4 regions of the Pseudomonas sp. JL3 genome follow, and region 4 is predicted to be linked to each of the others. Evidence: predicted binding sites of a transcription regulator. Region 4 holds the regulator's gene; each other region holds the start of a gene.
What was found. The regulator FliA, encoded in region 4, starts transcription of late flagellar genes. The targets are predictions, from matches to a motif close to CTAAAGTTTNNNNNNNNNNNGCCGNTAA.
Positions count from the first base shown of each region.

Region 1: a site for FliA is predicted at 2,612-2,639, ahead of MMG91_RS28395 (methyl-accepting chemotaxis protein). Genes of this name have one in related genera too.
Region 2: a site for FliA is predicted at 1,550-1,577, ahead of MMG91_RS29010 (methyl-accepting chemotaxis protein). Genes of this name have one in related genera too.
Region 3: a site for FliA is predicted at 3,001-3,028, ahead of motA (flagellar motor stator protein MotA). Genes of this name have one in related genera too.

Region 1 covers NZ_JAKWJK010000034.1:9,392-14,788, reverse strand. Annotated here, with positions in the region: gene MMG91_RS28410 (TonB-dependent siderophore receptor) at 1-862, opposite strand, end outside; gene MMG91_RS28405 (FecR family protein) at 951-1,964, opposite strand; gene MMG91_RS28400 (sigma-70 family RNA polymerase sigma factor) at 1,964-2,464, opposite strand; gene MMG91_RS28395 (methyl-accepting chemotaxis protein) at 2,758-4,638, shown strand; gene MMG91_RS28390 (SRPBCC family protein) at 4,774-5,241, opposite strand; gene MMG91_RS28385 (non-ribosomal peptide synthetase) at 5,271-5,397, opposite strand, start outside.
Region 2 covers NZ_JAKWJK010000014.1:11,194-16,590, forward strand. Annotated here, with positions in the region: partial or broken gene MMG91_RS29005 (cache domain-containing protein) at 388-1,476, shown strand; gene MMG91_RS29010 (methyl-accepting chemotaxis protein) at 1,606-2,334, shown strand; gene MMG91_RS21300 (helix-turn-helix transcriptional regulator) at 2,459-3,250, opposite strand; gene MMG91_RS21305 (bile acid:sodium symporter family protein) at 3,335-4,363, shown strand; gene MMG91_RS21310 (acetyl-CoA C-acetyltransferase) at 4,378-5,397, opposite strand, start outside.
Region 3 covers NZ_JAKWJK010000004.1:3,448-8,844, reverse strand. Annotated here, with positions in the region: gene asd (archaetidylserine decarboxylase) at 1-466, opposite strand, end outside; gene rhdA (thiosulfate sulfurtransferase) at 485-1,300, opposite strand; gene MMG91_RS09330 (HDOD domain-containing protein) at 1,398-2,930, opposite strand; gene motA (flagellar motor stator protein MotA) at 3,097-3,948, shown strand; gene motB (flagellar motor protein MotB) at 3,952-4,980, shown strand; gene MMG91_RS09315 (toll/interleukin-1 receptor domain-containing protein) at 5,023-5,397, opposite strand, start outside.
Region 4 covers NZ_JAKWJK010000010.1:138,809-144,205, reverse strand. Annotated here, with positions in the region: gene MMG91_RS18115 (chemotaxis protein CheA) at 1-242, opposite strand, end outside; gene MMG91_RS18110 (protein phosphatase CheZ) at 280-1,068, opposite strand; gene MMG91_RS18105 (chemotaxis response regulator CheY) at 1,091-1,462, opposite strand; gene fliA (RNA polymerase sigma factor FliA) at 1,630-2,370, opposite strand; gene fleN (flagellar synthesis regulator FleN) at 2,367-3,197, opposite strand; gene flhF (flagellar biosynthesis protein FlhF) at 3,314-4,639, opposite strand; gene flhA (flagellar biosynthesis protein FlhA) at 4,651-5,397, opposite strand, start outside.

The DNA of each region.
Region 1 (5,397 bases), on a different contig from region 4:
AGGGCTCATACAACGGTTTTTTGCTGGTCAACGCCACCAGACCGCCCGGCGAGCTACGATCGTAGAGCACCGACGACGGCCCTTTGAGAATATCGACTCGTTCGAGGAAATACGGGTCCACCTGCATGGTGCTGTAGGTGCCGCTGTCGCCCATGGATTTGAGGCCGTCGAGATAGATGTTATCCACCGAGCCGTCGTTGAAACCGCGCATCGCCACGTAGTCATAACGGTGAGTTGCGCCGTAAGGGTTGGTCAGCACGCCGGGGGTGTAGCGCATCGCCTGGGACACGGTTTGCGAGCCTTGGTCGTCCATTTGCTCGCGGGTCACCACGGACACGCTTTGCGAAGTTTCCAGCAGTGCGGTACTGGTCTTGGTGGCGATCTGGCTGTGCGTTGCGTTGTAGCCATCCATGCTGCCCAGCGCATTACCCAGGGCGAAGCCTTTGATGTCGGTGGTAGGCAGTGCGAGGGCTTCGGTTTCAGCGACGGGCCGCAGCACATAGCTGCTGCCATCCTGACTGACGGCCACAAGCCCTGTGCCGTTGAGCAAATGGCTCAACGCTTGATCCGCCGAATAGTCGCCCTGTAATCCCGGTGACTGGAGGCCCTGGGTTTGAGCCGGAGTCGTCGACAGCGTGATGCCCGCCTGACGCGCGAATTGGTTGAGCACATCGCTCAAGGAGCCGGCGGCAATGTTGTAGCGGTGGCTACTGGCTTCGCTGCCCTGTGCTGCGACGCCAAGTGTCGGCAGCAGGCCGACACCCAATGCGGTCGAGAACAGTGTCGCGCGGATGGCGTGGCGCAAGACGCCTGATTCCGCAGCGAAATGGAGAGGGTTCTTACTGATGGCGCGCACAGTCATTGTAGGTTTCCGTAGGAAGTCGCTGAAGGCAGAGTTGAAGTGCTTACTGACTAAGCCGGACTTGTTCGGAAAACCCGCCAAAAATAATTCAGGCCTGTCGCTCCAGCGTCACCCACCAGCGAGTGCGATAGCGCAGTTGTACCGGCAGGGTGTGCGGCAGGATGGCGAGCAGTTTGTCGGTGTCTTCGAGACGGAAAACTCCTGACAGCCGCAAGTGGGCAATGTCCGCCGCGCAGGTTAGATAGCCGGGACGGTAACGTCCGATTTCATTAATGAAATCCCCGAGGCGCATGTTGCGGGTGACGATCAAACCGTCGACCCAGGCGCCGGCATCCATGTCCGGCGGCGGTGCCAACTGCGCTCGATTGCGATCGATCAGATAGCTCTGCCCGGCCTGCACTTGAATCGGCAGGCCTCCGGCGGTCAGTGGCGAATGGATTGCGACCATGCCGCTGGTGACGCTGAGCCGTGTGCAGTCGGTGTCCTGACGAACGATGAAGCGCGCAGCCACCCCTTCGAATACGCCGTGGCGGCTTTGCACCCGCAACGGTCGATCAAACGAAACCCCTTCACTTGCCCCGCCGCACGTTACGATGATCTCGCCGCGAGTCAGTTTGATCAGCCGCTGCTGCGCGGTGTATTCCAGATCCACCGCGCTGGCGGTGTTGAGCTCCAGGCGCGTGCCATCCGGTAACTGGAAACCACGTCGTTCTCCTATGGCGGTGGCGAAGTCGGCGGTCCACTGCTGCCAGCCGATCGTATCTTTGCCTAACCACGCCGCTGAACCCATCAACAACGCGCCCGACAGCAGCTTCAACGCCTGGCGCCGCCCGAGTCCCTGTGCGCTGTTTTCCAAAGTGTTGAAAGCGACTTGAGCGCCGGGCACCACACGCAGATTACTGCTCAACTCGGCTTGCAGGGACTGCACCCGTTGCCAAGCCAGTTCGTGTTCATGGTGTTCCGCCCGCCAGACGTCGCATTGCTGGCGCAGTCTGGGGTTGGTCGCGTTGTTACGCAGGCGCAGCAACCAATGGATGGCTTGTTTGACCACTTGCTGATGCGGCACACCGCGGCGGTTCAGCGCTGAGTTATCCACAGGCATCACGCTTCATACCGCAGCACGTAGCAGTGATACAGCGCGTCGGCCACATAGCGTTCCACTGAGCGTAGGGATAATCCCATGTGTTCGGCGATCTGCTTGTGGGTAAGTCCTTCGCACTGGGCCAGCAGAAACGCCAGACGCACTTTCGGCTTCAGGCCTTCAAGCATGCGGGCGATGCTTTCCAGCAATTCGAGCACCAATGCTTGCGCCTCGGCGCTCGGGGCTTCGGCCTCGGGTAAATGGGCGATGGTTTCCAGGTACGCACGCTCGATTTCCTCACGGCGCCAATGGTCGATCACCAAGCCGCGGGCGATGGTTCGTAGAAAGGCGCGGGGGGCCTTGAGCTCCAGGCGTTCGGTTCTTTGCAGCAGACGAACGAACGTGTCCTGGGCCAGGTCCGCCGCATCGGCCGCATTGCCCAATCGAGCGCGCAGCCACGTATTGAGCCAACCGTGATGACTGCTGTAGAGCGCCTGTACTGCAAACTCAGGTGAGGACATGAACGCGACAGCCTGACGTCACAAATGATAATTAGTCGCATTGTCATCAAGGGTCAGAAAATTTGCAACTGCCGTTCGAGCAACCGTCAACAAACTCTGCTACTCGGGCGCTCTAGCACACCGTTCGGCGGGTATCTGACGAAATCCCTAAGATTTCTGCCACTCGTGCCGACAAGACTGGTGAGACATGCGTGCACCAAAGTAGAGCGGCTCCAGAATGCCGTCTGCGCTGTTACATGGAATGTTGCAAACCCGGAACGCATCCCCACTTTTTGCATAAGAAGTCCCATGAAATGAATCTCAAGTTCAGCCATAAAATCCTGCTGGCCGCTTCAGGCGTCGTGGTGCTGGCTTTTGCGTTGTTCACTTTGTACAACGACTATCTGCAGCGAAACACCATTCGACAAAACCTCGAGTCTTCCGTTGAGCAAGCCGGCGACCTGACCGCCAGCAGCGTGCAGAACTGGATGAGCGGCCGGGTGTTGGTCCTGGAAAACCTCGCGCAGAACGTCGCTCATCAAGGCGCCAATGCCGATCTGCCGGGGCTGGTCGATCAACCCGCCCTTACCTCGAACTTCCAGTTCACCTACGTCGGGCAGGCCAATGGTGTGTTCACCCAGCGCCCTGACGCGAAGATGCCGGACGGCTACGATCCGCGTCAGCGCCCTTGGTACAAACAAGCCGTGGTCGCCGACAAGACCATGCTGACCCCGCCTTACATGGCTGCGGTCGGCGGGTTGGTGGTGACCATCGCCATGCCGGTGAAAAAGCAAGGCGAACTGCTGGGCGTTGTCGGCGGCGACCTGAGTCTGGAAACCCTGGTGAAGATCATCAACTCGGTGGACTTCGGTGGCATCGGTCACGCGTTCCTCGTCAGCGCCGACGGTCAAGTGATCGTCAGTCCAGACAAGGATCAGGTGATGAAGAACCTGAAAGACATCTATCCGGGTTCCAGTGTCCGCATCGAGAAAGGCATCCAGGAAGTAGAACTGAACAAGTCGGACCGCATCCTCTCGTTCGCGCCGGTGAGTGGTTTGCCGAATGCCGAGTGGTACATCGGTCTGTCGATCGACAAGGCCAAGGCCTACGCACCACTGAGCCAGTTCCGCACCTCGGCGCTGATCGCGATGTTTATCGCCGTGACCGCCATTGCGGTGCTGCTGAGTCTGCTGATCAGCGTGCTGATGCGTCCGCTGACCACGATGGGCCGTGCGATGCAGGACATCGCTCAGGGCGAGGGTGACCTCACCCGTCGTCTGGTGGTAGAAAGCAAAGACGAGTTCGGCGAGTTGGGCGGCTCCTTTAACCAGTTCGTGGAGCGGATTCACGCGTCGATCTCCGAAGTGTCCTCGGCGACCCGTCAGGTTCATGACCTGTCGCAACGGGTGATGGCATCGTCCAACGCTTCGATCATCGGCTCCGACGAACAAAGCGCTCGCACCAACAGCGTGGCCGCGGCGATCAACCAATTGGGCGCAGCCACCCAGGAAATCGCCCGCAACGCCGCCGATGCTTCGCAACACGCCAGCGGCGCGAGCGAGCAGGCTGATGATGGTCGTCTGGTGGTGGAAAAAACCATCCTGGCCATGACCGAACTGTCGCAGAAAATCAGCCTGTCCTGCACGCAGATCGAAACCCTGAACGCGAGCACCGACAACATCGGCCACATTCTGGATGTGATCAAAGGCATCTCCCAGCAGACCAATTTGCTGGCGCTCAACGCGGCCATCGAAGCGGCCCGTGCCGGTGAGGCCGGTCGTGGTTTTGCGGTGGTGGCGGACGAGGTGCGTAACCTTGCTCATCGCACCCAGGAGTCGGCGGAAGAGATCCACAAGATGATCAGCTCGCTGCAGATTGGTTCTCGCGAAGCGGTGACCACCATGAACGCCAGTCAGGCATCCAGTGAACAGAGCGTCGAAGTGGCGAACCAGGCCGGTCTGCGCCTGGTCAGCGTGACCCAGCGCATCGGCGAAATCGACGGCATGAACCAGTCGGTAGCCGCGGCGACCGAAGAGCAGACCGCTGTGGTGGAAACCCTCAACGTCGACGTCAATCAGATCAACCTGCTGAACCAGCAGAGCGTGGCCAACCTCAACGAAACATTGAAGGATTGCGATGCGCTCTCCCAGCAGGCCAATCGGTTGAAGCAACTGGTTGATAGCTTCAAGATTTGATCAAGGTCAGTTGAACCGCGTTATCGTTCAATCGCGGGCAAGCCCGCTCCCACAGGGGATGTGTGTACGACACAAACCATGTGGGAGCGGGCTTGCCCGCGATAGCGGTAGATCAGTCACCGCCGAACCGAAGCCTTACACAAACAGCTTCAACACATTCCCCATCGCATCATCGGCAAACCCCTGAACAAAATTCTTGAACCCCGGCAGGGCTTCGGTGCCGCCCTGGGCCGGTTCGGCGATGATGGTCCAGGTCGCCCGCGACTTGCCTGTGCCCAAGGACTCAACACTCATCGCCGCCCACAAATTGGCTACGCCCAGTGTGTTGTAGATCGTCGTCCAGGTCATGTTCAGCGCCTGGTCGTCTCGGGAGTTGAGCTGCTCGACCACCAGGTTGCCGTCCTTGAAGAATTTCTTGCGCAGCGACGACACACCGTCGCCCGTCATCTCGATGTGCGACAGCGCCGGAATGAATCGGTCGAAGCCGACAAAGTTACCGACCACTGCCCAGACTTGCGCCGCATCGGCCGGTACTTCTATCGAGGACACGACGTGGCAGCCGTGAGGATTTTTGATCAGGGTATCGGGTTGCAGAGTTTTCATGGTTTTGCTCCGTGCAGGGTCAGGGTGAATCAGATGAAGTTGATTTCTTTGAGGTAGTCGCAGCCACGTCGCAGCAGCGCCGGGGATTTTTCCGGGTAGTGCGCGCCCATCTGCCGGACGCCGGCCTGGGCGTTGTCATGGCCGATCATTGAGATG
Region 2 (5,397 bases), on a different contig from region 4:
TCCTTTATTACCAAACACGCGAAAGTCATTCGTTATACGGCAATCCTCTCATTCGCGGGAGGGGTTGCCGACCTATGAACGTTCCCATGAACATCAAGAAGCACACAATGTGCCGGATTAATCGGACACAACCCATTGACCGCTCAGGATCATAGCTGAGCCTGCGCCACTTGTTGACGAAGGGCTACAAGGGCATTTGCGACAGAATCTGACACGTAGATCCCTACCCTTCGCCGGATTTCTCTCAACAGACCTCAATTTCCTCGCTCATCAGCCGAAGGCATTAGAGGGAACAGAAATTGTCCGACGATCGTAAACGTTTACAGCTGCCAATAATCCGCGAGTCATCTGCACTGCGTGGGCCTACAAGAAAAAACTGGAGCGCGGATGAACATCAAACAGAAGTTGACCTGGGCGTTTGCAATCATCGCCTGCTTGCCCGTGGTGCTGGTCGCCACCCTCGTGGTGCTGAACTTGCGCAGCGATGCCAAGGATAATTTTGTCGACGGCAGCGGCCGCGAGATTCGTCAGGTCAGCAATGCCATGCAGCTGTTCTTTGACGGCATCAGCCAGAACGTCGATTACCTGGCCACCCAACCGCTGATCAAGAACTCCGACGACAGCCTCAAGACCTACATGAGCGCCAACGCCGAGAGTATTCCCCAAGGCGAGTCGGACAAAAAAATCTTCGCCCTCCTCCAGGACCTGGGCAACAGCCACCCGGCCTATGCTTATGCCATCCTTGGCACCGCAGCGGGCGGTTACGTGTCCTGGCCAGACGATGCGAAGCTGAGCAATTACGACCCGCGCCAGCGCCCTTGGTATAAAGCCGCGCAGGCCAAACCCGGCAAGCCATTTCGCACCGAAGCCTATTACTGGGCTCAGGATGACGCGACTTACGTCAGCACCGTGCGCACCATCGATAACAAACTGGGCAGCAATGGCGGCGTGGTCAGCATCGACGTGACACTCAAGCAGCTCACCGAAATCGTCAAACAGATCAAACTCGGCGAAACCGGCTACCTGATGCTGGTGGAAAACACCGGCACAATACTGGTCGATCCGAAGCAACCAGCACACAACTTCAAGGCCCTCAACAGTCTCGGCGATGGCTACGCGCAACTGGCCAAGGCCGGCAAAGGGCTGGTGGAAATCGAGCTCAATGGCGAGCGCTACATGGCCAACGTCTGGCCGTCGGAACAACTGGGCTGGACCTTTATCGGCCTGATCAAGCAGACCGACGTGATGAGCTCGGCCACTCAACTGACCTGGCTGATCGCGATCATCGCCGCCGTGCTGGCGGTGTTCTTCGCCATCGTCGGCGCCAGTTTCGCCAGCCTGATCGTACGGCCGATCCGCAGCGTGGCCAGTGGTCTGGAAGGCATCGCCCAAGGTGAAGGCGACCTGACCAAGAACCTGCAAATCCGTGGCAGCGATGAAACTGCGCAACTGGCCAACTGGTTCAACCAGTTTCTGGCGGCGATTCGCAACCTGATCCAAAGCATCGGCGGCGCCGCGACCAAAATCCTCGCCACCTCCCAGAGCTCGACCCAAGTGTCCAGCGACATGGCCGAAGCCGCCGGGCGCCAGCGTGAAGCGGTGGACATGGTGTCCACGGCGTTCCACGAAATGGTCGCCACCGCCAACGAAGTTGCACGCTCCTGCAGTCAGGCCGCCGAGTCGGCCGACAGCGGCCAGCGCCAGGCGCGTGAAGGTCAGCAGCAGATCGATGCCGCAGTGAGCAGTGTTGATCGCTTGAGCCAGGAAATCGAACAGTCGGCGCAATCGATGCAACAGCTTGAGCGCGATAGCAACGACATTCAGTCGATCCTCGGGACCATTCGTTCCATTGCCGAACAGACCAACCTGCTGGCGCTGAACGCCGCCATCGAAGCGGCCCGAGCCGGTGAGCAGGGTCGTGGTTTTGCGGTGGTGGCGGATGAAGTTCGCGCCCTGGCCAAACGCACTGCCGACTCCACGGCGGAAATCGACGGGTTGCTGGGCAACCTGGCCAAGCGCACCAGCCAGGTGACGCAGCAGATGCATGCGAGCCTGGAAGTGTCGCAGCAATCGGTGACGCGGATCGGTGAAGCGCGCAGCAGCTTCGGGCAGATTCGTGAGTCGGTGGATGTGATTCGCGACATGAACACTCAGATCGCCACGGCGGCGGAGGAACAGCATCAAGTGGCGGAAGACATCAATCGCCACATCAGCCAGATTCATGGCGACGCGCAGTTGGTGGCGGAACTGGCGAACTCGGCGCGGCTGGATTCTCAGAGCCTGGCGGGGTTGTCGAATGAGCTGGATGGGTTGGTCCGGCGGTTCAGAACCTGAGTAGGCATGATCGTTCCCACGCTCTGCGTGGGAATGCCTCAATGGACGCTCCGCGTCCGCTTCGGCAGGGACGCGGAGCGTCCCGGGCTGCATTCCTTTGCTGCGCGTGGGAACGATCATTCAACTACTGTTTGAACAACTCCCCGGGGGTAAACCCGAACAACCCCTTGAACGCCGCAATAAACGCCGACGTCGAGTCATACCCGCAAGACAGCGCGGCATGGGTCACGCTGTTCCCCTCCTCCAGCAAACTCAACGATGACAGCAGTCGCATGCGTTGACGCCAGCCGCGGAAGCTCAAGCCGGTTTCACGCTGAAACAAGCGCATCAAGGTTTTCTCCGACGTGCCCAAACGCTCGGCCCACTCCTGCAAGGTCGCATTGCGCTCAGGGCTGTCGATCAGCTCGTTGCATAAGCCCAGCAAACGTTCATGCCTGGGTAGCGGCAAGGAAAACCCCACCTCCGGCAGACTCGCCAACTGATCCAGCAACACGCCCACCAACCGCGCCTCCTGGCTGTCGCCCTGTGGATATTCCACCGGCAACAAGCAAAAACGCTTGATCAACTCCCGCGCCAATGGCGTGACTTCCAGCACCCGGCAACGCCCGTCCGCCCATGGGCAATCCTCGCGGCGCACGTACAGGCTGCGCATCTCGGCACGCATTGAGGTCACGACCTGATGCTCGAGATCCGCCGGAATCCAGATGCCCCATTGCGGCGGCGCAAAGAAACTGCCCTCGGCGGTATGCACACCGAGAACGCCGCTGATGGCGTAGGAAAACTGCACCCAATCGTGACGATGGGGCGGTGTCCACGAACCGGCGTTCAGACTTTCCGCCCGCGCATACAACGGTCGCGGCAACACGGTGAGCGTAGGAATGATTCGTTCGAGGGAAAGTTGTCCGTTAGTCGGCATTGATTGGCCTTATGTCGCAAGACGGCTGATGAGGCCGACGTTAGGCTAAGTCATCAATTCTTACAAATGGATTCGGTGCCGGTCATGCATGCCTTCAAACACCTCAAACGCGTGGTCACCGACTGGTTCTTGTGCGGCATGCTGATCGCCACGCTGCTGGCGTATGTCTTCCCGACCTTCGGCGCCACCGGCGGCGGGATGCACGCGGAGTACGTGATCAACATCGGCGTGTTTCTGGTGTTCTTCCTCCATGGGGTCAACCTCTCCAGCGAGCAGATCCGCCATGGGCTGAAAAACTGGAAGCTGCACGTGATGGTTCAAACCTTCACCTTTGCGGTGTTTCCGTTGATCTGGCTGCTGAGCGACAAACTGCTGGGTTCGCACATTCCCTCACTGCTGATGCTCGGTTTCCTCTACCTCTGCGCCCTGCCTTCGACCATTTCCTCGTCCGTGGCCCTGACCGGTAGCGCCGGCGGCAACGTACCGGCAGCGATTCTCAACGCAAGCCTGTCCAGCGTGCTGGGGATTTTTCTGACACCGTTGCTGGTGAGTTTCGTGGTCGGTAGCGGCGCGGGGGGTATCGAACTCGGTGCAACCCTGCTCGACTTGTGCGCCATGCTGCTATTGCCACTGGTGCTCGGGCAATTGCTGCGGCCGTGGCTGGGCAAATTTTTCGCTCGGCACAAGCGCTACACCAACATCGCCGACAAACTGGTGATCCTGCTGCTGGTGTACTCGGCGTTTTGCAATTCGATGGTGTCGGGGATGTGGCAACAACAGGGCAACAGCGTGATTCTCACCGCGTTGATTGGCAGTGCGATTCTGCTGGCGATCATTCTGTGGATGACCACCCGCACCGCTCGCGCGCTCAAGTTCAGCCCTGCCGATGAGATTGCCGCGGTGTTCTGCGCCAGCAAGAAATCCCTGGCGGCCGGTGCGCCGATGGCGGCACTGATCTTCGGTGCCAACCCCGGCCTTGGCTTGATCCTGCTGCCGATCATGATCTATCACCCGTTGCAGTTGATCGTCTGCTCGGTGATGGCCGAGGGTTACGCCAACCGCAACCGGGAACTGGCCGCGCAGCAACGCGCGACACTACTCAACCCCCAGTAATCAGGAATCAGTAATCAGCGCTCGATAATCGCCGTCACGCCCTGACCGCCTGCGGCGCAGATCGAAATCAAACCTCGCCCCTTGCCCGCCGCACTCAGCAGCTTCGCCAGGTTAGCGACGATACGTGCACCGGTGGCCGCAAACGGATGCCCGGCGGCCAGTGAACTGCCCTTGACGTTCAAGCGGCTGCGGTCGATGGAGCCCAGCGGCGCGTCGAGGCCGAGACGGGTTTTGCAGAACTGCGGATCTTCCCAGGCCTTGAGTGTGCAGAGCACCTGCGCGGCGAACGCTTCGTGGATTTCGTAGTAATCGAAGTCCTGCAAGGTCAGGCCATTGCGCGCCAGTAAACGCGGCACCGCATAAGCCGGCGCCATCAGCAGGCCTTCGGCACCGTTGACGAAATCCACCGCCGCCGCTTCGCCGTCACGCCAATAGGCGAGGATCGGCAGGCCGCGCTCTTTCGCCCAGTCCTCACTCCCCAGCAACACCACCGACGCGCCATCGGTGAGTGGCGTGGAATTGCCCGCGGTCAGGGTGCCCTTGGCGCTTTTCTCGAAGGCCGGTTTTAGTGAGGCGAGTTTTTCCAGGGTCAGATCCGGGCGCAGGTTGTTGTCCCGGGTCAGGCCGAGGAACGGCGTCATCAAATCGTTGTGCCAGCCTTCGGCATAGGACGCGGCCAGTTTCTGATGGCTTTGCTGGGTCAACTGATCCTGCTCGTCACGCGGGATGCTCCAGGTCTGGGCCATCAGCTCACAGTGTTCGCCCATCGACCGGCCGGTGCGTGGCTCGCCGATGCTTGGAAAGTCGGGCATCAAGTGGCGGGGACGCAGTTGCAGGAAAGTTTTCAGTTTGTCGGCGGTGCTTCGGGCGCGGTTGGCCTGCAAGAGGATCTTGCGCAGGCTTTCGTTGACGCCGATCGGCACGTCCGAGGCGGTGTCGACACCGCCGGCAATGCCACATTCGATCTGACCCAGGGCGATTTTGTTCGCCACCAACAACGTAGCCTCCAGGCCCGTACCGCAGGCTTGCTGGAT
Region 3 (5,397 bases), on a different contig from region 4:
CGCGCAGGGTGCCGGCCAGCGGCATGTGCACGCGGTGGTAATCCTTGGGCGACAGGTAAATGGTGGCGAAATCACCGCCCATGAATGGCGCTGCGTTGGCTGCGTCACCACCCAGCAGTTCCAGCACGCTGAAGCTGTGGCCCTTGGCCTGGAAAACGCGACCGTGTTCGATCGGGCCGAGCTGGCTGACGGCACCGTCGGCCGGGCTGAGGATCGCGCCTGGGGTTTGGTCCAGCGGGCGAGCGCCGTCTTTCAAGGCACGAGTGAAGAATGCATTGAAGTGCTCGTAAGCCGTCAGGTCTTCGACCAGCGCCTGGGACATGTCCACTTGATAACGCTTGGCGAACCAGGCGGTCAAGGCGTTCTTGAACCAGCGCACGCGGCATTCGGCAATGCAGCCCGCCAGTCGCGAGAGCAAGTGGTGGGGCAGCAGGTATTGGCTGAGGATAAACAAACGCTTATTCATTAACTGTCCTTAAAAACCTTAGATTTCTACGGGCGTGTCGGGGTGGTTGCCCCATTCGCCCCAAGAGCCGGCGTAGCCTTTGACTCGTGGATAACCGAGCGACTTGGCTACTAGATACGTGAAGCCAGAACGATGGTGAGTCTGGCAGTGAGTAATGACTTCTTTGTCTTTGGTAATGCCAAGTTGTTCCAGGATTTTCGGCATATCGGTGCGGATGCGCAGGTTGCGCGCCTGATCCATGCCGGCGGTCCATTCGAAATTGACCGCGCCGGGAATGTGCCCGCCCTTGGCCGCCAGCACTTTCTCGCCGGAGTACTCCAGCGGCCCGCGTGCATCCCAGATCGCCAGGTCAGCGGCTCCGAGGCGGCTTTGCAGGTACTCGCGGGTGGCGGTGGGTTCATCGTGCAGGGTCAACGCAACCGGGCCACCGACTGGGGCCGGGATCTGGATCGACATGGGCGAGCCTTCTGCCAGCCAGGCCGGCAGGCCGCCGTCGAGGTAGTGGTATTTGGTGTGGCCGATGACATCCAGCAGCCAGATAAAGCGCCCGGCCCAACCACCGCCTTCGTCGTCATAGACGACGTAGACCGCATCGGGGTTGTGTCCCAGTTCGCCGAACAATGCTTCAAGCGCGGCTTGGGTTGGCAGCAGGCCTGGCGCAGGCGCCTGACCCAGTTGAGTGCGTTTTGGATCGACAAAGCGTGCCCCGGGGATATGCCCTGCGGCATAGCGGGCGCTGCTGGTCAGGTCCACCAGAATCAGTTCGCGGGAGTCGAGACGCGGGAGCAGGTCGCTCGGCTCGATCACCAACGCCAAGCCAGAGAAGTCAGACATGTGAGGTCTCCAGAGCACAAAGGGGGAGGATTGTAGCGCAGCGTCATGAGGGCCTGTTATCAGTTATTTCGGCACAGGAAGTAACTGGAAACAGGCCCTAGCGGTGGCTAAAGCTGTGCAGGGCTTTTTCGATGCACTGCGCGGTTTTGCCGAACGCTTGCACGGTGATTTCCGAGAACGGCCCGCCGCCCTGATCCGCCACCACGATCATGATCACCCGACCGTTGTTGACCAGTGAGCGCAGCAGCAGGTGTTCACCACCGAACTGTGAGCGCAGGCTGGCCGGCAACAGGGCCGAGAATTGTGCGTTGTTGGCCGGCGTCAGGCGCACCTGGGCCTGTTGCGCGAGCAGGCGTTGCAGCACGATGCTTTGGCTGACCACCAGGTTCAGGCCGGCCACTTCTTTGGGCAACCCGGCAGTCTGGTGCACGCGCAGATTGGCATGCGTGCGGTCGGCCATCAGGATCATCACCCGCCGCATGCCACACGCCACCAAGGCGTCTCGAGCCGATGTGGTCAAGTGCATGGCATTGGTAAAACGGCTCGGCTCCACCAGCAATTCGGCACATTGCTTGCGCCACTTCGCCAGTTCTTCGGCAGTGGGCGCCGGGGCCGGTAGCAAACCGGCGTGAACGCGGTTCATGCCCCACGGCCAGATCAGCGATTCGGCCGGGTGCCAGAGGTCCGGCATGGCATGTTGGCGGGCGCTGTTGGCGGCTTGCTGGTGCAATTGTTGCTGCACCTCATCCATCGGCATTTGCAGGTAAAGGCTGGTGAGGTATTGCCAGCGTTCACAGTGGGGACTGTCCCAGGCCTGTTGTGCTGACAACGCCAGACCATTGGCCAGCAGCACGGTATTGGCGGGCTGATTGAGCCAGCGTCGCAGCGTCGGATCGTCATCGAGGCGGTTCTGTTGGCGCAGCGGGTGATCGCTGTCGCGAGCGATGCGCAGGACTTTCACCAGTTCGCGTTGTTCGCTCCGCAGCAGTCGATAACCCTGCTGGACCCAGATCGGCAAATGCCAGACATCCACCAGTGCCAGACAGATTTCCAGCAGACGCACGCCGAACAATTGCTTTTCGACTTTGCGCGCCGACTCACCTTTATGGATGACCCGCAGTTCCCATTCTTCAAGCAACTGCGGATGGGTCAACGCCATGGGCCACAGTGGCGAAAGAAACAGCAGGCTGCCCCAGTGGATGTCCTGCCACAACCGCGCCAGGCGGCTGGCAAAAAAACCGTTGGCCTGTTGAGTGGCGTGCTGGCTGATCAGTTGAAGCTGGCGCAGGGCGACGGGGATCTGCGATTGGGGTTCGGCGGGCAAGCGCTCGAGTAATTCTTCGGTGCGTTTCAAACCGAGGCGATTGATCGCCACCTCAAGGTTTTCAGCCGGCGTGGCCATGCTGCCATGGGTGTGGCGATTGGCTTCGCGAATCACGCTCAAGGCCAGGGCCGGGCTGTCCTGCATCAATTCGGCAATGTCGCGCAGCGAGCTGCGGTTATCGCGGATGGCTTTGCAGACCCGGTCGTGACTGGCTTGCGGAACCGGTAGGCGCACACCATCGAGAAGCTTGACCCAGCCTTCGAGCGTGGTCGGTTTTGGCATTGGGACGTTCGTTTCGTTAGCCATGTCTGGACGCGATCATCGTCTGCTTTACCTATGCCCGGAGGGGGTCAAATTAGCTTTTCGCCTGAACTGGCTATAGTCTGGCGCAGTTTTGCCGATAAGTAGAAGAAGAGATTTTTTAACTTCCGAATATGACCTTGAACCCGACTCAGTAAGTGCTCTCCTACCTATGGCTAAAATTATCGGCATCATCGTCGTATTCGCGAGCGTGCTCGGCGGATACGTGCTTTCCCACGGCAAGATTGCCGCCCTCATCCAGCCTTTCGAGGTGATGATTATCGGTGGCGCGGCCCTTGGTGCATTCCTGCAGGCCAACCCCGGTCATATGACGATGCACGTGCTCAAGAAGTCCTTGGGCATGTTCAGTTCGCGTTTCAACCACACCTTCTACCTGGAAGTGCTGGGGCTGATTTACGAGATCCTCAACAAGAGCCGTCGCGAAGGCATGATGGCCATCGAAGGCGACATTGAAGATGCCGCTGCGAGCCCGATCTTCGCCAAATACCCGGCAGTCCTGAAAGATGACCGCATGACCGCGTACATCTGCGATTACCTGCGCATCATGTCCTCCGGCAACATGGCTCCCCATGAGCTTGAAGGCTTGTTCGACATGGAGCTGACCAGCCTCAAGGAAGACCTGGACCATCCCTCCCACGCCGTCAACGGCATTGCCGATGCCATGCCGGGTTTCGGTATCGTCGCGGCGGTATTGGGTATCGTGGTGACCATGGCATCCCTGGGTGAAAGCGACCAGAAAATGATCGGCTTGCACGTGGGTGCGGCTCTGGTAGGTACCTTCTTCGGTATTCTCGCGGCCTACGGTTTCTTTGGCCCGCTGGCACACGCCCTGGGCCACGACGCCAAGGAAGAACTGAACGTCTACGAAGCCATCAAGGCCTCGCTGGTGGCTTCGGCTTCCGGCATGCCGCCATCGCTGGCAGTGGAATTCGGTCGCAAGGTTCTGTACCCGGCGCACCGTCCTAGCTTCGCTGAGTTGGAACAAGCGGTTCGCGGTCGCTAAGTCATGGAAAATAACCAGCCGATAATCATCAAGCGCGTCAAAAAGTACGCGGGCGGGCATCACGGCGGCTCCTGGAAAATCGCCTTCGCGGACTTCGCGACGGCGATGATGGCGTTCTTCCTGGTGTTGTGGCTGTTGTCCACGGCAACACCGGAACAGAAGATCGCCATCGCCGGTTACTTCAAGGACCCGGTCGGATTTTCCGAAAGCGGCACGCCGTACATCATCGATCTGGGCGGCTCGCCGACCCTGGCGCCGGAGAACACCCTCAACCCCGAGGTGAAATCCCAGCCTCAGCCGGACAAGGTGACCATCGACTCCGAACAGGTCGAAGGCATGGCCGAGCAGGTCGAGAAGGAGCGTCTGGAATTGCTGCTGCAAGAGTTGCAGAACAAGGTCGAAGAAAACCCGCAGCTACAGAAATTCAAGGACCAGATCCTCTTCGAGATCACCCAGGACGGTTTGCGTATCCAGATCGTGGACGCCGAAAACCGCCCGATGTTCGACTCCGGCAGTGCGCGTCTGAAGCCGTATTTCGAAGACATCCTGCTGGCCATGGCCGACACCATCAAAGCGGTGCCGAACAAGATCAGCATCAGCGGTCACACCGATGCCAAGCCATACTCGGGCACCGGCGATTTCGGCAACTGGGAACTCTCGGCCAACCGCGCCAACGCGGCTCGCCGTGCGTTGGTCGCCGGCAGCTATCCGGACTCGCAGGTGGCGCGAGTTGTGGGCTACGCCTCGTCGGCGCTGTTCGACCGGGAGAACCCGTTCAACCCGGTCAACCGCCGGATCGACATCGTCGTGCTGACCAAGAAAGCCCAGCGTGCCATCGAAGGTTCGCAAGGTGCCGAACCTGCACCAGCGCCGACGCAAGGGCAGGGCGGGCCGGGCGAAGTGCCCGCGCCGCCAGCCGATCCGAATGCCTTGCCGGCGGATAAGGAGCCGCTGCCCGCCCATGAGCTTCGTGAGCGGTTGAATCTGTTTGATGATCCTGCGCCGAAGCCGGCAGAACCGCCCAAGCAGTGAGAGACGAAGAAGCCGCGAATGATCGCGGCTTTTTTGCGCCTGTCAGAAACCGCGTCGGATGCGGTGCTTGAGCTGGTCGTGGAACAGTTCGGCATTGCGCTTGTAGGTGCCATAAAGAGATTCATTGATCGAACCCAGCGTCATGGAGCGCTTGGTCGCCACTTCTTCACGATAGGCATCAATGAAAAACTCCATATCCTTGTCGGTGCTGAGCTTTGGCCATTTATCGAGGTACAGTGGCAGTTCCGCCGGGCCGGTCTTGAATGAACAAATCCGTCGGTTGCTGATGGTCGCTTCACCGATTTCGAACGGCACCCACCATGAATGTGCGGTCCTCTCAGAAACGACTGCCAGCAAGTGCGTGCATTCTGTGATGTTGCGGGTGATCACTCCAGTGATGTCGTCGGTTGTCTGGGA
Region 4 (5,397 bases):
TCACCCTTGCGCAGGATGTCAAACACGTTCTCGGCGATGTGACAGCACTCCACCAGCTCGTTGAGCTGGAGGAAGCCGGCGCCCCCTTTTACAGTGTGAAAACCGCGAAAAATTGCATTGAGCAAGTCCGCATCATCCGGTCGGCTTTCAAGCTCGACCAGCTGTTCGGACAGTTGCTCTAGAATCTCGCCGGCCTCAACCAGGAAATCCTGAAGGATCTCTTCATCGGCGCCGAAGCTCATTAAGGGGGTGCTCCTACAGGTCTAAAAACCCAGAAAACTAAAATCCAAGACTGGATAGCAAATCGTCCACATCGTCCTGACCGGACACAACATCTTCTCTTTTATCGGCATGAATCTGCGGACCTTCACCCTGCGAGAGATGTTTTTGTGGATCTTTTTCAGCCAGCATCGCTTCACGGTCATGTTCGATACCCGCAAAGCGGTCGACCTGACTGGCCATGAGCACGAGCTTGAGCAGGTTGCTTTCAACGTCGGTGACCAATTGGGTCACGCGCTTGATCACCTGACCGGTGAGGTCCTGGTAATCCTGGGCCAGCAGAATGTCGTTGAGGTTGCTCGACACGATGCGGTTGTCTTCGCTGCTGCGTGTCAGGAAACCGTCGACCCGCCGAGCCAGTTCGCGGAACTCTTCAGCCCCGACTTCGCGACGCATGAACCGTCCCCAATCCGTGCTCAGCGCCTGAGCTTCGTCGCTCAGGCTGTTGATCAGTGGCGTGGCATTTTCCACCAGGTCCATGGTGCGGTTGGCCGCGGCCTCGGTCAGCTTGACCACATAACCCAGGCGCTCGGTGGCATCCGTGATCTGAGACACTTCCTCGGCTTGCGGCATGTGCGGGTCAATCTGGAAATTGACGATCGCGCTATGCAGCTCGCGGGTGAGCTTGCCCACTTCCTGGTACAGGCCGCGGTCACGGGTCTGGTTGAGCTCATGGATCAGTTGCACAGCGTCGCCGAACCTGCCTTTTTCAAGGCTTTCGACCAGTTCGACCGCGTGTTTTTTCAGGGTCGACTCAAAATCGCCCTGTGAAGATTCGTTATGCTCCATAGCTCCCCCGTGGCGCAGTACATCAACCGATGCGTTCGAAAATCTTCTCGATTTTTTCTTTCAACGCCTGGGCTGTGAAGGGTTTGACCACATAGCCGTTAACACCGGCCTGGGCCGCTTCGATGATTTGCTCGCGCTTGGCTTCAGCGGTCACCATCAGCACCGGCAGGTGCTTGAGCTTTTCATCGGCGCGCACGTGACGCAGCAGGTCGATACCGGTCATGCCAGGCATGTTCCAGTCCGTTACCAGAAAGTCGATGCTCCCGCTGTTGAGCACCGGAATGGCAGTGGTGCCATCGTCAGCCTCGACCGTGTTGGTGAACCCAAGGTCACGCAACAGGTTTTTTATGATCCGCCGCATCGTTGAGAAGTCATCAACGATGAGGATTTTCATGTTCTTGTCCAATTCGACCTCCAAGCAGTCTTAAACGCGCCCAGCACCTGGACGCGCCATTTCAATCAATCCGGCAAAGCACTCAATGACTGTCTGGAGCACAACAGATCGAGACCGGCGCAGTTCAACACCACACCCGCTCCATTCGCAGTGTCCCCACACTGCCTTCAGCGCGCTCGCCACTCCCCCAAACGCCCCCGCAAACGGGCCGCGCACTGGCTGTGTAACTGGCTGACCCGCGATTCGCTGACCCCCAGGACCTCACCGATTTCCTTGAGATTCAACTCTTCGTCGTAGTACAGCGCCAACACCAGTCGCTCACGCTCCGGCAAATTGGCAATCGCGTCCGCCAGCGCCGCCTGGAAGCGTTCATCTTCCAGATCGCGTGACGGCTCGAGATGAGCACTGGCGCCATCCTCGTGCAGCCCTTCGTGTTCGCCGTCCTGCAACAGATCGTCGAAACTGAATAACCGGCTGCCCAGGGTGTCGTTCAAAATTCCGTAATAATCGTCGAGACTCAATTGGAGTTCGGCCGCAACTTCGTGATCTTTAGCGTCACGACCGGTTTTAGCTTCAATCGAGCGAATTGCGTCGCTGACCATGCGGGTATTGCGGTGAACCGAACGTGGTGCCCAGTCCCCCTTGCGCACTTCATCGAGCATCGCGCCGCGGATTCGAATGCCCGCGTACGTCTCGAAACTCGCGCCTTTGCTGGCGTCGTATTTGGTTGATACTTCCAGCAGGCCGATCATCCCGGCCTGGATCAAGTCTTCGACCTGGACACTGGCAGGCAAACGCGCCAGCAAGTGGTAGGCAATGCGTTTGACCAGTGGCGCGTAACGCTCGATCAGCTCGTACTGCGCGTCACGTGCCGACTTCTTGTAGAGGTTGTAGCCACTGGCTGTCATAGGACGGGTCCTGCGGTCTGTTGCACGAGGCGCTCGACGAAAAATTCCAGATGACCACGCGGGTTGGCCGGCAGCGGCCAGGTATCGACCTTCTGCGCAATGGCCTTGAACGCCAGGGCGCACTTGGAACGCGGGAAGGCTTCGTAGACGGCACGCTGCTTCTGCACGGCCTTGCGCACGCTTTCGTCGTAAGGCACCGCACCGACGTATTGCAAGGCGACGTCGAGGAAACGATCCGTGACCTTGGTCAACTTGGCGAACAGGTTGCGGCCTTCCTGCGGGCTCTGCGCCATGTTGGCCAGGACGCGGAAACGATTCATGCCGTAGTCGCGGTTAAGCAGTTTGATCAGCGCGTAGGCGTCAGTGATGGAGGTCGGCTCGTCGCACACCACCAGCAAGACTTCTTGCGCTGCGCGGACGAAACTGACTACCGAGTCACCAATGCCCGCAGCGGTGTCGATCACCAATACGTCAAGGTTGTCGCCGATGTCGCTGAAGGCCTGGATCAGGCCGGCATGCTGGGCCGGGCTCAGATGAACCATGCTCTGGGTGCCGGACGCAGCCGGGACGATGCGGATCCCGCCAGGCCCCTGCAACAGCACGTCGCGCAGCTCACAGCGGCCTTCGATCACGTCGGCCAGGGTACGTTTGGGTGTCAGCCCCAGCAGGACGTCGACGTTCGCCAGCCCCAGATCGGCATCCAGCAGCATGACGCGCCGGCCGAGCTCAGCTAGAGCCAGGGACAAGTTCACTGACACGTTAGTCTTCCCGACGCCACCTTTGCCGCCGGTCACCGCGATCACCTGTACGGGATGCATGCTGCCCATGTTATTTCTTTACCTTGTCTTACTTAGACGGAGGCCACATTACTGGCTGCGCGTTCACCAACTGAACAATGCATGGCAGACCATCGATGTAGGTACAAAAACTGTTCATTAATACCTCAGCCAACCCGCTTGGTCGGACTGTGGTAAATATCAGCGAACATATCAGCCATGGCTTCTTCGCTGGGTTCTTCCTGCATTTGCACGCTAACGGCGCGGCTGACCAACTGATGACGACGCGGCAGATGCAAATCATCCGGAATCCGCGGGCCATCGGTCAGGTAAGCCACCGGCAATTCATGACTAATGGCCAGGCTCAACACCTCACCCAAGCTTGCCGTTTCATCCAGTTTAGTCAGGATGCAGCCAGCGAGGCCGCAGCGCTTGTAACTGTGATAAGCAGCGGTTAGAACCTGTTTTTGACTGGTGGTTGCCAAGACCAGATAATTTTTTGATTTGATGCCCCGTCCGGCCAGGCTTTCGAGCTGCATGCGCAGTGCCGGATCGCTGGCCTGAAGGCCGGCGGTATCGATCAACACCACGCGTTTGCGCAGCAAAGGCTCCAACGCCTGCACCAGCGATTGGCCCGGGTCGACGTGGGTGACCGACACGTTGAGGATGCGTCCCAGGGTCTTGAGCTGTTCCTGAGCACCGATGCGGTAGCTGTCCATGCTCACCAGCGCGATGTTTTGCGCGCCGTACTTGAGCACGTAACGGGCGGCGAGTTTGGCCAGCGTGGTGGTCTTGCCCATGCCGGCCGGGCCGACCATCGCAATCACACCGCCCTCTTCCAATGGCTCGACTTCCGGGGTGGCGATCATCCGCGCCAGGTGCGCGAGCAACATGCGCCAGGCCTGACGGGGTTCTTCAATGTCGGTAATCAGTGCCAGCAGATCGCGCGACAACGGACCGGACAGACCGATGCGCTGCAGACGACGCCAGAGGTTGGCCTGGGCCGGGCGGCTGCCTTGCAACTGATTCCAGGCCAGCGAACCCAGTTGCACTTCCATCAGTTCACGCAGGCTGTTGAGTTCGAAACGCATCGAATCGAATGCACGCGGGTCAACGCCGGTCGCTGCGGCAGGCGCAGAGGCCGAACGCCGAGGCTCGGCCAATGTCGGTTCAATCAGCGGCTCGGCGGCGGTCAACGGCAGGCCGGCGAACAATTGGCGATTGGTGCTCTTGTCGCTCTCGCCATCGCCACGCAGGCTCAGTTCGGCCTGGGCGGTGACGATCCGCGATTGGGTCTTGCGCAGCTCGTCTTCGAGTTCCATGTTCGGAACACGCGGGGCCAGCGCCGACAATTTGTAATCCAGGGCGGCCGTCAGCTCGACACCGCCGGCGATCCGGCGATTGCCAATGATGGCGGCATCGGCGCCCAGCTCATCACGAACCAGTTTCATGGCCTGACGCATATCGGCGGCGAAAAAACGCTTAACTTGCATAAACCACTACCTCAGCCGTTGGGCCCTACTGTCGCAACGATGGTCACTTGCTTGTTGTCAGGAATTTCCTGATAAGCCAACACATGCAAACCCGGGACTGCCAGCCGACCGAATCGCGAGAGCATCGCGCGCACCGGGCCGGCCACCAGCAGAATCACCGGTTGACCTTGCATTTCCTGACGCTGCGCCGCTTCAATCAACGAGCGTTGCAGCTTCTCTGCCATGCTTGGCTCCAGCAGAACACCCTCTTCCGAGCCTTGTCCTGCCTTCTGAAGACTATTGAGCAATATTTGTTCCAACCTTGGTTCCAAGGTGATCACTGGCAGCTGCGACTCAGTGCCTACAATGCTTTGCACGATTGCACGGGATACGCCGACGCGCACCGCGGCCACCAAAGCGGCAGTATCTTGACTCTTGGCGGCGTTGTTCGCGATGGCTTCGGCAATGCTGCGAATGTCTCGTACCGGCACCTGTTCGGCCAGCAATGCCTGCAAGACTTTGAGCAGTTGCGACAGCGAGACCACCCCCGGCACCAGTTCTTCGGCCAGTTTCGGTGAGCTTTTGGCCAGCAATTGCATGAGTTGCTGGACTTCTTCGTGGCCAATCAGCTCGCTGGAATGCTTGTACAGAATCTGGTTCAAGTGCGTTGCCACTACCGTACTGGCATCGACCACGGTGTAACCGAGAGATTGCGCCTGCGCACGTTGGCTGATTTCGATCCAGACTGCCTCCAGACCAAAAGCCGGATCTTTGGCGGT